2 regions of the Thermosyntropha tengcongensis genome follow, and region 2 is predicted to be linked to the other one. Evidence: riboswitches for the same ligand, from Rfam matches in the RefSeq annotation. Region 2 holds a riboswitch; the other holds the start of a gene.

Region 1 (7,342 bases), 1.1 Mb from region 2:
CTCCTCCAATTACCAAAAATACTATTGAGCTGGGGGTTAAGTATTCACCAGAGTTTGCCTGTATGCCGCTTAAAATAAATGTGGGCAATTTTCTGGAAGCTATGGCCAGGGGGGCAGATACTATTGTGATGGCAGGGGGATGGGGACCCTGCCGTTTTGGTTATTATGCTCAGGTGGAAAGGGAGATATTGAGGGATTTGGGTTATGATTTCAGGATGGTCATCCTGGAAGCTCCCGATTTCAAGTTATCAGAGCTTTTTTCCCAGCTCAGGTCTCTGGCGGAAAATGTCTCTTTTATGGAAGCAATCCGGGCTATAAAGTTTGCCTGGCATAAATTGAGAGCGGTAGAGGTTATGGAAAGAAAGATGGAATATTTTTTGCCCCGGACCAGAGAAAAAGACCGGGCAGAAATAATTTACGAAAACTGTTTGGAAGCTATAGACAGGGCAGATAGCAGGGAAGAAGTTGATGAGGCTTTAAAAGAGCATGTCGAAGAACTGGAAAGATGTGAGATGCACGGCGAAGAAATATTGAGGGTTGGGCTTTTGGGGGAAATATATACAGTTCTGGAGCCGGCTTCTAATTATAATATTATAAATCATCTGGGAAGGCTGAATGTTGAAGTTACCCGCAATATATATGCAAGCAGCTGGGTTAATGACCATCTTTTGGGAGGTATCCTTTTAAAATCTGATCATAAACATATTGTTGAATGTGCCCATCCTTACCTTAAATACTGGGTAGGAGGACATGGCCTGGAATCAGTAGGTTCAGCTGTGGATTTTGCCCGCCGGGGCTATGATGGGGTGATTCAGATAGGCCCTCTTACCTGTATGCCGGAAATTGTAGCCCAGTCGATTTTAGGTGAGGTGAAAGACAGGGAGAATATTCCATGTATGACTTTGTATTTTGATGAACACGCGGCTACCGCTGGCATCGCTACCAGACTGGAAGCTTTTGTTGATATGCTGAAAAGGCGCAAGAAAATAGGTGAAAGAAGAGCGGCGTTAAGCAGGTAGTTTAAAAATAACGGTAAAGGAGTGCGGTATTTTGCTCTGCTATTTAGGTGTCGATATAGGTTCAGTGAGCAGCAATTTTGTCCTGATAGACCAGAACGGCAAGGTTAGGAAAAAAGTTTATCTTCGTACGCAGGGGAATCCAGTCAGAGCAGTAAGGGAAGGGTATTTAAAAGTGAAGGAAGGGCTGGATGCCAGAATCGATATAAGGGGAGTAGGGACTACTGGCAGCGGCAGGTATTTGGCCAGTATACTGCTGGGGGCAGATGTAGTAAAAAATGAGATTACAGCTCATGCAGTAGCTTCTTCTTATCTTTACCCTGATGTGAGGACGATAATAGAAATCGGAGGGCAGGATTCCAAGATAATTATACTGGAAAATGGTATTGTTGTTGATTTTGCCATGAATACGGTATGTGCAGCCGGGACTGGCTCTTTTCTTGACCAGCAGGCAGCCAGGCTCAATATACCTATAGAAGAATTTGGAATGAAGGCGATTGCTTCTACCCAGCCGGTGCGGATAGCTGGACGGTGTGGAGTATTTGCCGAATCAGACATGATTCACAAACAGCAGATGGGATATCCGGTAGAAGATATTTTGATGGGCCTGTGTGAAGCCCTGGTCAGAAACTACATGAACAATGTAGCCAAAGGGAAAAAGATAGCAGAGCCTGTCGTTTTTCAGGGAGGGGTTGCTGCCAATATAGGCTTAAGGAAAGCTTTTGAGAAATTTTTGGGATGCCGGGTAATGGTGCCTGAACATTATAATGTCATGGGGGCCATAGGGGCAGCTATACTGGCCAGGGAATATATAGAAGGCTATGGGGTGAAAACTCTTTTTAAGGGCGATGATTTTATCTTGAGCGGAGATTTTATTTCTAAAAGTTTTGAATGCAGCGGGTGCCCCAATCTTTGTGAAGTGGTATGCATAAAAAGGGATGATATCCCTCTGGCTTACTGGGGGGACCGCTGCCGAAAATGGGAAAATTCGCTTAACAAGCGGTACCGGGAAAACCTGAAAGTTGTGTAGAAGCGGGGAAATCCCCCGCTTTTTACATGCCAAGGATGTTTAGTATCACTTTTCTGAATTTATTTTTTTCTTCATCAGATCGGTTTTTTGTCACAAACTCCCCGACTACCCTGGCGGGCAGGGGAGAAAATACATAGATGCGGTCAGCCAGGAGCAAGGCTTCTTCGATGTCGTGGGTTATGAAAAGGATGCTGGGCCTATACTGGCTTCGCAAATCTAAAAGCCACTTTTGCATTTTGTGCCTGGTTATGGCATCCAGGGCGGCAAAAGGCTCATCCAGAAGCAGTATATCACTGGCAAAAAGATAAGTTCTGAGCAGGGCAGCCCTCTGCTTCATACCGCCGGAAAGCTGGCGCGGGTAGTAGTTTTCAAATTCCTTGAGCCCAAACTGGGATAGATAAGGTTTTGCCTGCGTTCTGGCTTCTTTCCAGCTTGCTCCTTTTAACACCAGAGGGATGGCAATATTGTCAAGAACAGTGCGGAAAGGGAGCAGAAGGTCTTTCTGCTGCATGTAGCCTACCCGCCCGGTTTTGCCGGTAAAGTCACATCCGTCAATAATTATTTTGCCTTTATCCGGACTTATGAGCCCGGATATGATGTGAAAAAGGGTGCTTTTGCCGCATCCGCTGGGGCCTAAAATAACTGCCAGTTCCTGTTCTTCAAGGTGTATTGATATATTATCCAGAGTATAAAGCCCATCCAGGGTTTTGCAGATGTTCACAGCTTCCAGTTTGGCCATGTTAAAAACTCCTCTTTTATGGCAAAAATTCATTGGTGAAAGCTTCAGATGGCTTGATGTTTTTCTTTATAAGTTTATTTTGATACATAAAATCGGCATATTTTTTCCATACCTCCAGTTTCATTTCTCCCCAGCGGGGAGCATCAGCCTGGTATTCGCGGGCAAGATACTGCTGGCTTTTCTTTACCAGCTCGGGATTAAGTTCGGGAGCTGCTTTAAGAAGTATGTCAGCTGCTTCCTGTGGATTTTCTATGGCAAATTTATAACCGCGGGAAGTTGCCCGCATAAACTTTTTTACCAGTTCCGGGTGGTTTTTAATTTTATCCTCACTGGTTATAATGACCGGAGTATAGAAATCAAGCGCTTCATGTTCATCGCGCAGTTTTATGAAATTAAGAGGGATATTCTTTAGCTCGGCTTCTATTCCTGTCCATCCGTAGTATATCCAGGCAAAATCAATGTCTTTTTCTATGCTGGTAAAAAAGTCGGCTGAGCCTATATTTATCATGTTAACTTTGCTGAAATCTGCCCCATATTTATCCATCAGGGCTTTTATCATGGCACTTTCCATGGGAGAGCCCCAGCCCCCATAAGTTTTGTTTTCAAAGTCTCTGGGGGTTTTGATGTTTCTGTCTGCTGGCGACGCAAAGCCGGAAGTATTATGCTGTATAACAGCTGCCAGCGCTACTACCGGGATATTTTGGGAACGGGCATAGGTTACTTCTTCCTGATAGCTTATGCCGAAATCCCCCTTATTTGCGGCTATAAGCTGGGCAGTCCCTCCTTCGCCCGGATTTACTATTTTTACATCTAGTCCTTCCTCTGCATAAAATCCTTTTTCTTTGGCTACATAAAGGCCGGTATGATTGGTGTTGGGAAACCAGTCCAGTATGACGGTAACCTGGGTAAGGTCATTTTCTTCTGCTTTTTTTCCGCAGCCGGGCAGCAGACTGACTATCAGAAGAAAAATTAAAAACATTGCGGTTTTGGAGCGCATTTTATCCCTCCTCTAGATCTAGAATATTTCTTCTATCTGAGTCCAGGGGAGCAGTATATATTCCATAAAGTCGATTATTTTTACCAGGAGAAAGCTTAAAAAGCAGATAATAACTACAGCAGCCAGCACTTCATCGATAGCAAAGCTTTTCTGCTTCAAGGTCATAAAATACCCTAATCCTTTCTGGGCTCCCAGCCATTCCCCGATTACGGCTGCCATTACGCTGTAAGTAGCGGCGATTCGCAAGCCGGAAAAGAAAGCGGGAAGGGCTGAAGGGAACTTTACCATGCGGAAAATGGCGAAATCGCTTGCCCCCATGGAGCGGAAAAGGTTTATCTGATCCGGGTCTACCGAGCTTATGCCTTCCATGAAATTGATGGTGATAGGGAAAAAGCATACCAGCACTACTATTATTATTTTGGGCGTTATTCCCCAGCCAAACCATATGGTAAAAAGGACTGCCAGGACTATAAGAGGGATAGTCTGGGATATGATAAGCAGGGGATATACGGCACGGTTTAAAAATTTACTGTGATTGAGTATGATGCCTATCACTAATGCCAGCAGTATGGAGATTAAAAAACCGCTCAAGGCTTCTCCCAGCGTGGCTGCCGTATGCATGAGGAGAAGTTCCTTTTCTTTTGCGAGTGCATTTATGACAGCCAGCGGTCCAGGAAGGATCCAGGGTTTAATATCGCATAATCTTACGGCTGTTTCCCAGAAAAAAAGCAGCAGGGCAATAGTTATCAATGGAGCCAGCCTATGGGCGGTATTTGCTGATTTTTTCATCAATAGTCACTCCGTCTGGCTTATAGTCGATAGTTATTACTGATACTACCCGGGGAACCCCGTTTTCTATACATACCTGGTTGGCTTTTTTGACCAGTTCCAGCAGGGTGTCGAGATCCCCTTCCACAGTAGTCTCGGAAGGGCCGACTACATAATTTAAACCTGAGTTTATTATGAGCTGTATTACCTTGTCTACCATTTCATATATGCGGCTTTCTTCGACTACCGGCAGAATTTTAAGGCTTAAATGGGCTTCTGCCATTTTAGACAACCTCCTTTTGAAAATAAGTAAGCTGCTTATACCAGCTAAAAAGGGTAATAAGCAGCCTGTATAGCCATTTTCCCTACGCTGGCATTACCCAGATCAGGTTCCAGGGTCAGGGCTCCATTTCACCCACTCTCAGCCGGAAAGGTCCAGCTCCCCTTATTATTAAGTTTGGGGATAATTGTATCTCTTATTAAAAATAAAGTCAATAAAAATTTGCGCGGTATTGTAAGGCTGTATATTTATATGCTAAACTTAATTTATCTCTTATTTGATTAATCTGCTGAGAGGAGAGTAGGTAAGATGAGTAGAGAAGAGCTCACCAAGATTATCCTGCCTGAGGAGAAGCTCCCCAAGTTCTGGTACAATGTACAGGCTGACATGCCCAATCCTTTAGCTCCCGGGTTAAATCCAAAGACTTTAAAGCCTCTTGCTCCTGCTGATTTGGAACCTATTTTTGCCCGCGAGCTTATAATGCAGGAGGTTTCTACGGAAAGATATATTGAAATTCCGGAAGAGGTAAGGGAACACTATAAGAAATACCGTCCTTCCCCTTTATACAGGGCAAGGGGTTTGGAAAAAGCGCTGGATACTCCTGCCCGCATTTATTACAAATATGAAGGGGTAAGCCCGGTAGGGAGCCATAAGCTTAATTCTGCTTTAGCTCAGGTTTATTACAATAAAAAGCAGGGCATTAAAAGGATAACTACCGAAACGGGAGCTGGCCAGTGGGGAACTGCTCTGGCTCTGGCCTGCAGGCTTTTCGGGCTGGAAGCCATGATATATATGGTAAAGGTAAGCTATTATCAGAAACCTTATCGCCGCTCTATTATGGAACTTTATGGCGGCAGGTGCGTACCGAGCCCAAGTGAACTTACCCAGAGCGGAAGGGATGTACTGGCTAAAAATCCTGACAGCCCTGGTACTCTGGCTATTGCTATAAGTGAAGCGGTAGAAGAAGCTTTAAAGAGGGATGACACCAACTATTCCCTGGGCAGTGTATTGAATCATGTATGTTTGCACCAGACGGTAATAGGGCAGGAAGTCAAAATGCAGCTCGAAATGGTAGATGAATATCCTGATGTAGTTATAGGCTGCTGCGGTGGGGGAAGCAATTTTGCCGGCATTGCGTTTCCTTTTATACCTGACAAACTGGCAGGCAAAAAAGTGCGGCTGGTAGCGGTAGAACCGGCTGCCTGTCCTACCTTAACCAAAGGCGTTTTTGCCTATGATTATGGTGATTCAGCTGGACTGGTACCGGTTACCAAGATGTATACCCTGGGCCATAATTTTACTCCTTCCGGCATTCACGCAGGAGGGTTAAGGTATCATGGAGAATCACCGCTGGTAAGCCAGCTTTATCATGACGGCCTTTTGGAAGCGGTAGCTGTAAAACAGAATCCTACTTTTGAAGCAGCCCTCCTTTTTGCCCAGCATGAGGGTATTGTGCCGGCTCCTGAATCTGCCCACGCAGTGAGGGTAGCGATTGATGAAGCTTTAAAGGCTAAAGAAGAAGGGGTTTCTAAGTGTATTGTATTTAATTTGAGCGGACATGGTTATCTGGATTTGTATTCCTATGATATGTACCTTTCCGGAGAAACCGAAGATATAGAATTTTCGGATGAAGAGCTGAGGGAGAGCCTTAAAGATCTGCCGCAAGTACCGGAAGAGTACAGGTAATATAAAAAGGGCAGCAGCCTTTACAGAGGGTGCTGCCCTTTTTGTTATCCAGCAACGATTTCGGTTATAAAGTGAGCAGGAATCAGTTCAAAACCGTCTTCCAGGTGGGGGGTAAATTCTGCCCTTGCTATTTTATGCGGTTCGCAAACTACATAGAGCGGCTTTTTGCTTTTAAAGGCTGTTTCTGCTGTGATGAAGGATGGATAGCCGTTTATCACCCTTTTATCAGCAAGGACGGTATCAGCTCCCAGCAAGACATAGTCAGCTTCAGGCAGGAAGGAAGGAATATTCTCATCAGGGATTATGTGTATGTTTAAAGGCACCCCTAGTTTCTCTGCCAATATTTCCCCGTAGGCATAAGAACTGCCAGGAGGAGAGGAGCGGGCGATTATTATGTCGAATTTTTTGCCTTCCCTGTATGCGGCTTTGATAGTTTCTGCTATCGTAGAGCTGTAGCTGCAGGTGGCCACGATAGATTTGTCCTTTATGAGCCTGGAACCTTTTTGTATAGTTTGTTTTTGTTTAATCATTGCCTGGCAGATGATATTGTCTGCTATGCAGGCAGCTTTTTTTCTCAGATCTGAAAAAGAAAGGGCAATATTTTCTTTCTGGTTTAACTCTTCTATATAATCAGAAACCAGATTATGGATGGAAACCATGCTGGGGCGGATGTTTTTAAGTTCTTCAGCCAGGCTGTTCATAGATTGGAGAAAAGAAATCCTGTCGGCAGCATCTATATCCAGGGCAGCTTTTTTCAGGATGTTAATAGCCTGCAGAGCCAGGTAGCTGGCTCCGTGGGTTTGGTCATTTTGCAGATCTATTATTT
Region 2 (7,342 bases):
GCTGCAGGGCTGGCCTTTACAGGCATCAGGGTTTTTGTCCTTGTATATAAAGAAGGCTTTTTCCGGATGAAGCGAAAGCCCTATCTGTTTCTCCCAGTCCAGTTCCCTTCTGGCTCTTGATACCGCCATATCCCTTTCCCAGGCACGCTTTTTGCCCCTGGCCAAATCGGCAGCGTGGGCAGCCAGCCGGGAAACCGCCACCCCTTCTATTATATCCTCTTCATCCGGAAGCCCCAGGTGCTCAGCAGGGGTTACACAGCAGAGGAAGTCGGCTCCATAAAAAGCAGCCAGCGCCCCGCCGATAGCCCCTGCCACATGGTCATAGCCAGCTGCAATATCGGTTACCAGAGGCCCCAGCACATAAAAAGGGGCATTATGGCAGAGCTTTTTTTCCAGGTCAATACATGCTTTTATGCTGTTTAAAGGCATATGCCCGGGACCTTCCACCATCACCTGCACCCCTTTTTCCCGGGCCCTCTTCACCAGCTCTCCCAGGATAACCATCTCCTCTATCTGGGCCGGGTCATTGGCATCCGCCAGGGACCCTGGCCGCAAACCATCCCCCAGGCTCAAGGTAGTGTCATAGCGCAGGCACAGTTCCAGAAGATAATCAAAGTTTTCATAAAAAGGGTTTTCCCGGCCGTGTTTTCTCATCCAGGCTGCGGTTATCGCCCCTCCCCGGCTCACTATCCCCATAAGTCGGGGGTTTTTATCAAGAACGGCCAGGGAAGACCTGGTTATGCCGCAGTGGACGGTTATAAAATCTATGCCGTCCTGGATGTGTTTTTCCACAGCCTTAAACATATCTTCTTCGGTCATAGCCAGGATATCTCCCTTTTTCTCTTCCGCTTCCGCAGCAGCCTGATAAACAGGCACACTGCCTACCGGCACCTCAGAAACCCTTACAAACTCCTGCCTTATCCTGTCGCGCTCCCTGCCGGTGCTAAGGTCCATAACCGTATCAGCCCCAATTTTTAAAGCCGCCTTAAGCTTTCTGATTTCCTTTTCCAGGCTGGATGCCTGCTTGGATACCCCCAGATTGGCATTTACCTTTACCGTAAGGCCTCTGCCTATGCCGCAGGCTTTTAATCCCTGATGCCTTATATTAAAAGGTATAACTATGTAACCTTCCTCCACCCCTTTTCTAACCTCTTCAGGGGACAGGCCTTCTTTAGCCGCCACCTCCAGCATCTGGGGAGTAACCTCTCCGCGCTTCGCCTTTATAAGCTGGGTCATAAACTCACCTTCTTTACATATTCTAAAGCCAGCCCTGCTGCCTTGCGTCCTGATAAGAGCATGCCCCCGAAAATAGGCCCCATACGGGGGGTATTAAAAAGGGAACTTACACTCATGCCGGCTGCTATAAGCCCCTCTGCTATGAAACCCGTATATTCTACCACCATTTCTTCTCCTTTTTCCGCCCACATGGAAGAAGTCCTAACCCTATCTTCCCTGTCTTCCGGGAGCTTTTCAGCGGATTTGGCCAGGTAAATTCTGGCTACACTCGCATCATGCCCGGTAGCGTCGATAACTGCCTTAGCCCCCAGAGAAAGGGGATCCACATGCATACCAAGCTTTACCGCAGCAGTCCAGTTTACGACTACCCCGCAGACGCGCTTTTCCCTCACCATAACATCTTCTGCCGTTATGCCATTTAAAATCTTGGCTCCTTCCCTATCCGCAGCCAGGATAAGCTGAGCTACCGCCCGGTAGGAAGGCACCACCAAATAGCCGTCCTGGTTTATCCGGTGCACAATCCCTATTTCATCCAGAATTTCAGCTGCTTCTTTCTGGAAAACTATCTGGTTAAAGAACATGCCGCCTCCCCACATGCCGCCGCCGGGAGATAAGCGGCTTTCCAGGACTGCTGTCTTAAGCCCGCTTTTAGCGGCATAAAAAGCAGCCGTAAGCCCTGCCGGTCCCCCTCCCACGATTATAAGATCACACTCCAGATTTTCTTTCAGCACTGAATAATACTCATCAATAATAGAAGCAGTTATTTTTATATCATTTATGAGCATTTTCTTTCCTCCCCTTTATATTTTCCCCTGGATACCAGGCAGGCGAAGGGGGAATTACGCTTCTTCACCTTTTCATCCCCCCTTTCCAGATAAAAAAACCTGACGTTTGCCCAAAAAGGCATGCGTCAGGTATAAAAACCCCTCACTGCGCTCCCTCCGCTGGTATTACCCAGTTCAGGTTCAAAGGGTATAATCTCAGCCTTTAACGGCACCCCTGCGCATACCTGGTATGCAGTTTTTTTAAACTATATAGAAAAAATTCCTTAACGGCAAGTGTCTTTACAAAAAATTTACTTTTCCAAATAAACGCTTTTGTAAAAATCATGCTTTCTATCTGCTGCCACTATTCTGCATATGCGGTTTACTCCAGTCATGGTTATACAATAAATGCATTGTTAAAAAAGCATTGATGCACAACTATCAAATATTTTATTATAAAAATTAATTCTTCTGCCCCTGGCAGCCAGGAATTTATCCCCTGTGCCAGGGGTAAAATTTTTTAATAAAGCTTAAAAACTGCTATTCAGGGAACTGCATGAATGATGATTTATTTAAAATACTTTTCAAATATATTCTGCAAAGCTTCCTCACATTCCTTATAAAAAGCAGCATATTTATCCACAAGTTCTGCCGCTTCCGGGGTAAGGGCAGAACCCCCTCCTTTTTTCCCTCCGCTCTGGCTTATGATAAGCGGGAAACCCAGCCTTTTTTCCAGGCTTTTTATAAGGTTGTAAGCCTGGCTGTAGGACATATGCATACTGCTGGCAGCTTTGGATAAGGAACCGGTTTCCCTAACCCCCTTTAAAAGCTCATAAGGCCCCGGTCCAAATACCTTGCCTTCTTTATCCAGCCATATTTTAAATTTCAGATTATACATGCCTACCTCCACTAACCCTTATCTCACCCATTATATATGTAAAACATCCTCCCCCATTTAGCCCTGTCATTTTCCATTCTGATGCTGGTAAAAAAATTCTATTCCTATTTTCTCCCTCCCGTCAAGCCCGCACTTGATAAATAAATACCTGCTTTATGCCTGCTTTTTACATAATATTGCAAAATCAAATTGACATATCTCTATTACAAATGTAATAATTTAATTACATAATGTAATAAAATTTGCATTTTACATCAAGGGGGAGAAGGATTTATGTTTGATTTTTTGATGACACCTGAACAGCTAAAATTGCGGGATGAGGTAAGAGAATTTGTAAAATCGATTCCCCGGGAATATATCCTGGATATGGACGCTGACAGGATAAAATACCCTAAAGATTTCATCCGGGAATGTGGAAAAAGGAACCTCATCGGCATAAGAGTCCCCAAAGAATACGGCGGCAGAGGCTTAAAATGGGTAGATGACGTGATGGTAGCCGAAGAAATATGCGTACCTGGCTATATTTTCGGCTGCACCTGGGGAGTTACCGGGGATGTAGTAACAGAAGCCATCGTACACTTCGGCACCGAAGAACAGAAAAAAAGGTTCCTGCCTCCTATCTGCAAAGGGGAAAAATTTGCTGCTGAATGTTTAACTGAACCGCGCGGGGGCTCTGATTTCTTCGGGGCAACTACGGTAGCCAGACGCGACGGAGACGACTTTATCCTGAATGGGCAAAAAAGATTTATTGTTGGCGGTGAAGGCGCCGACTATTTTCTGGTTTATGCCAAAACCGACCTTGATGCCCCTCCCCATAAAGGCATGACCTGTTTTATGGTGGAAAGGGAAATGGGAGTTAAGACCGAATACCTCTACGGGTTGATGGGATGCCGCGGCGGGGGAACTGCCAGGGTAGTCTTTGAAGATGTCCGGGTTCCCAAAGAAAATGTGATTGGAGAAGTTAACGGAGCTGCCCCCATATTTTATCAGATGATGGTTCCAGAAAGGCTGGGAACGGCTGCCATGACTATCGGAGCAGCCAGGCCGGCAGTAGAAATAGCGACTGATTATACTACCAAACGCAAAGCATTCGGCACCCAGATTAAAAACTTCCAGGCAGTAAGCTTTAAAGTGGCTGATGCCGTCCTCAAGCTGGACACCTGCCGCAGTGTGATATACACCACCGCTATTGCCGCTGATGATCCAAAGGTAAAAGCTTCCCGGGTAAGAAGGCTGGTATCCCAGTCCAAAAAATTTGTTACCGAACAATGCTGGGATGCTGTAAACCTGGCCATGCAGGTAATGGGCGGCATAGCCTATACCGATGTTTACCCGATTGAAAAAATCGTGCGCGACCTGAGGCTTTCCATGATATGGGTAGGCACCAATGAAATCATGACCCTTATAAGCCAGCATGAATGGTACAAAGAAAGAGCAGAAGAAATCAAAAACACCAATAAGCGCGACAGTGAAGCTGATGCCCTCAATGCCTTTGCCGAAGGGGAAAAGATTTACGAATAATTCCGCAAGCAGTAAACTTTTAAGGGGGAAGGGGTAAATGAATAAAAATAAAGTTAAAGATTTATATAAAAGCAAGCTTATGACTGCTGAAGAAGCGGTAAAGCTTATTCCGCAAAATTCCTTTATCGCAACCCCTTTAACTAACGGCCAGCCACCAAAGCTGATAAATGCCATGGCTCACTGCATGGCATCAGGTGAACTTAGAGGATGTGAGTTTTTAGGGTGCTTGAGCGTAAGATTTATGGATATTCACAAGCCCGAAATACTTGCCGAAATCAATAAATACAATACAATTGATGTCATGTACAGCGGTCCTATTGAAAGGTATTTCATAAACGAAGGCCTGTATTCTTTTGTCCCCCACCGCCTTTTTGACGGTCCCAAAATGGTAGAAGTTGCCAATATGAAAGCAGCACTTATCACTGTATCTCCCATGGATGAGCACGGCTTTTTCAGCACCGGCATCCATCCTGACTATATCTACGGCTTTATCCACCACAGTCCAGGATGCAAAATAATCGTCGAAGTAAATGAAAATATGCCCCGCACTTACGGCAACAACCATTTTCACATTTCTGAAATTGCAGCCGTAGTTGAAAATAATGAACCTCTAGTTTGCCTGCCCGAAATCCCGGTAAACGAAAAAGATGAGCTTATAGGGCAATATATAGCGGAATTGGTTCCTGACGGCGCATGTCTGCAGCTGGGAATCGGCACTATTCCCAATGCCGTCGCCCTCCATTTAAAAGATAAGAAGGACCTGGGAATCCATTCAGAAATGCTGTGCGACTCTATGGTTGACCTCTATGAACAGGGAGTGATAACCGGACGCAGGAAAAATTTCATGCCCCGCAAATGGGTAGCCTGCTTTGCCTTTGGCAGCCAGAAGCTTTACGATTTCGTACGGGAAAATCCCATGGTAGAAATGCACAGCTGTGAAATAACTAATGACCCTTATTACATCGGCCTTAATGACAATGTAATTTCTATAAATTCTACCCTGGAAGTTGATCTGGCCGGGCAGTGTGCCTCCGAAGCCATTGGAACCAAAGTCTATTCAGGAGCTGGAGGCCAGATGGACTTTGTTGAAGGAGCCTGGAGATCAAAAGGCGGCAAAGCTTTCCTGGCTTTGTATTCTACCTATGAAGACAAAACTACCGGAGAGCTGAAATCAAGAATAGTGCCTACTCTCACCCCAGGTGCCTATGTAACTACCACCCGCAATGATACCCAGTATGTGGTAACCGAATACGGGGTAGCCTATCTTAAAGGCTATAATATGAGAGATCGGGTAAAATCCCTGATAAGAATAGCCCACCCGGACTTTAGAGACTGGCTTACATTTGAAGCCAAAAAGCTTAACTATATTTAATCCATTATTAAGATACGGGAGGAAAACCTCCCTTTTTTTATGCTTAAAATTGAGTCAAACAGTAGGATTAAAACAAATAATAGACTATTATATAGATTAAAGGGGGCTTGAAGTCAGATGAGCTTTAAGGAAATCGGACGCAAAATACAAATGGCCCGGGAAGAGAAAGGGCTTACCCAGGAACAACTGGCCAAAGCTCTGGGATGTTCCCAATCAGCCCTTTCCAACTACGAAAAGGGTAAAAGGCGTCTCTATCTTTCGCATATGGAAAAACTTTCCGAAATCCTGGATAAGCCGCTGGAGTACTTTCTGGAATCTTCTTTGACTGGCAAAGATTTTACAAGCTCATCTATAAACAATACTGAACTTATTGAGAAAATAAACCTTCTGCTTAAAGAACTGGATGAAGAAAACCTCAGAGAACTCTTATGCTATATTGAATATCTACAATGGCGTAAAAAGGAGAGGCGATAGAGATGGATTTTAGCATTTCCCCGGAACAGATGGAACTAATAATGCTTATACGCGAAGAATTAGGAATCAAACTTAAAAAAATCCGCGAAAAATACCTTAACAAACCGGGTTTCAAAAAAGAAATATTATCTACCCTTGCCGAATATAATCTGGTTTGTCCCACTATCCCCAGAGAGTATGGAGGGCTGGGACTTAACCGTTCTACCACCGTCCTCATCATAGAAGAAATAGCTTCTTTTTTCCCGGATGCTGCAGCTATGATAGTAGCTACCATTCATGCGGTTGAACCCATAATGCTGGCCGGCAATGCAAAGCAAAAAGAATGTTTTTTGCCCTGGTTTACCGGTAAAAAAGCCGAACTGGCTTCTTTTGCCTTGACTGAACCTGAGGGGGGTTCCGACCTGGCGCAAATGCATACTATGGCCGCCAGAACTGACGAAGGCTTTATAATTAACGGAACCAAAGACTTTATCATAAACGCTGGAGTTTCCAGGCTCATAACCCTGGCTGCCTTCACGCAGAAGCCGGTAGATAAAATATGGCTCAGAATATTCCTGGTACCCTCTAACACTGATGGACTTAAAATAGGCCACAAATATAATACTTCCGGACTGGAATATCTTAATATATGCCGTTTAATATTTGAAAATGTTCTTCTCCCTCATGAATATGTGATCGAAGAAAGTAAACCGGGAAGCGGATATTTCCTGCTTACCCAAACTTTCGACCTGGGAAGGGTCATGGTAGCAGCAGCTTCCCTGGGAATTGCCAGGGCAGCTTACGAAGAAGCTCTCTTATTTGCAGAAAACAGAATACAATTTGGCTCCAAAATAAGAAACCATCAGGCAGTAGCTTTTGATCTGGCAGAAATGGCCACCAAACTGGAAATGGCCCGCCTGCTAACCTGGAAAGCCTCCTGGCTTATGGACCACGGCAGTGATTTTTCCATGCATTCTTCCATGGCTAAACTGGCTGCCAGTACCACAGCTCAGGAAATTACCTTAAAAGCTGCTGACATAATAGGAGCCAGAAGCTATGACAAAAATTCCTACATAGAACACCTGGTGCGGGATGCCA

What was found. A riboswitch is a leader RNA that binds a small molecule or an ion and turns the genes downstream of it on or off. The one in region 2 is predicted to bind thiamine pyrophosphate.
Region 1: it holds a riboswitch for thiamine pyrophosphate, as region 2 does, so the genes downstream of both, ACZ42E_RS03040 (thiamine-binding protein) here and ACZ42E_RS08455 (sulfide-dependent adenosine diphosphate thiazole synthase) in region 2, are expected to answer to the same signal.

The regions. Positions count from the first base shown of each region.
Region 1 covers NZ_AP042437.1:622,983-630,324, forward strand. The annotation lists gene ACZ42E_RS03015 (2-hydroxyacyl-CoA dehydratase) at 1-1,019, shown strand, start outside; gene ACZ42E_RS03020 (acyl-CoA dehydratase activase) at 1,051-2,046, shown strand; gene ACZ42E_RS03025 (ABC transporter ATP-binding protein) at 2,069-2,785, opposite strand; gene ACZ42E_RS03030 (ABC transporter substrate-binding protein) at 2,802-3,764, opposite strand; gene ACZ42E_RS03035 (ABC transporter permease) at 3,801-4,571, opposite strand; gene ACZ42E_RS03040 (thiamine-binding protein) at 4,543-4,833, opposite strand; TPP riboswitch at 4,896-5,006, opposite strand; gene ACZ42E_RS03045 (TrpB-like pyridoxal phosphate-dependent enzyme) at 5,140-6,516, shown strand; gene ACZ42E_RS03050 (eIF2B alpha/beta/delta subunit family protein) at 6,561-7,342, opposite strand, start outside.
Region 2 covers NZ_AP042437.1:1,759,237-1,766,578, forward strand. The annotation lists gene thiC (phosphomethylpyrimidine synthase ThiC) at 1-1,236, opposite strand, end outside; gene ACZ42E_RS08455 (sulfide-dependent adenosine diphosphate thiazole synthase) at 1,233-2,021, opposite strand; TPP riboswitch at 2,156-2,247, opposite strand; gene ACZ42E_RS08460 (winged helix-turn-helix domain-containing protein) at 2,569-2,898, opposite strand; gene ACZ42E_RS08465 (acyl-CoA dehydrogenase family protein) at 3,172-4,419, shown strand; gene ACZ42E_RS08470 (acetyl-CoA hydrolase/transferase family protein) at 4,457-5,791, shown strand; gene ACZ42E_RS08475 (helix-turn-helix domain-containing protein) at 5,909-6,265, shown strand; gene ACZ42E_RS08480 (acyl-CoA dehydrogenase family protein) at 6,268-7,342, shown strand, end outside.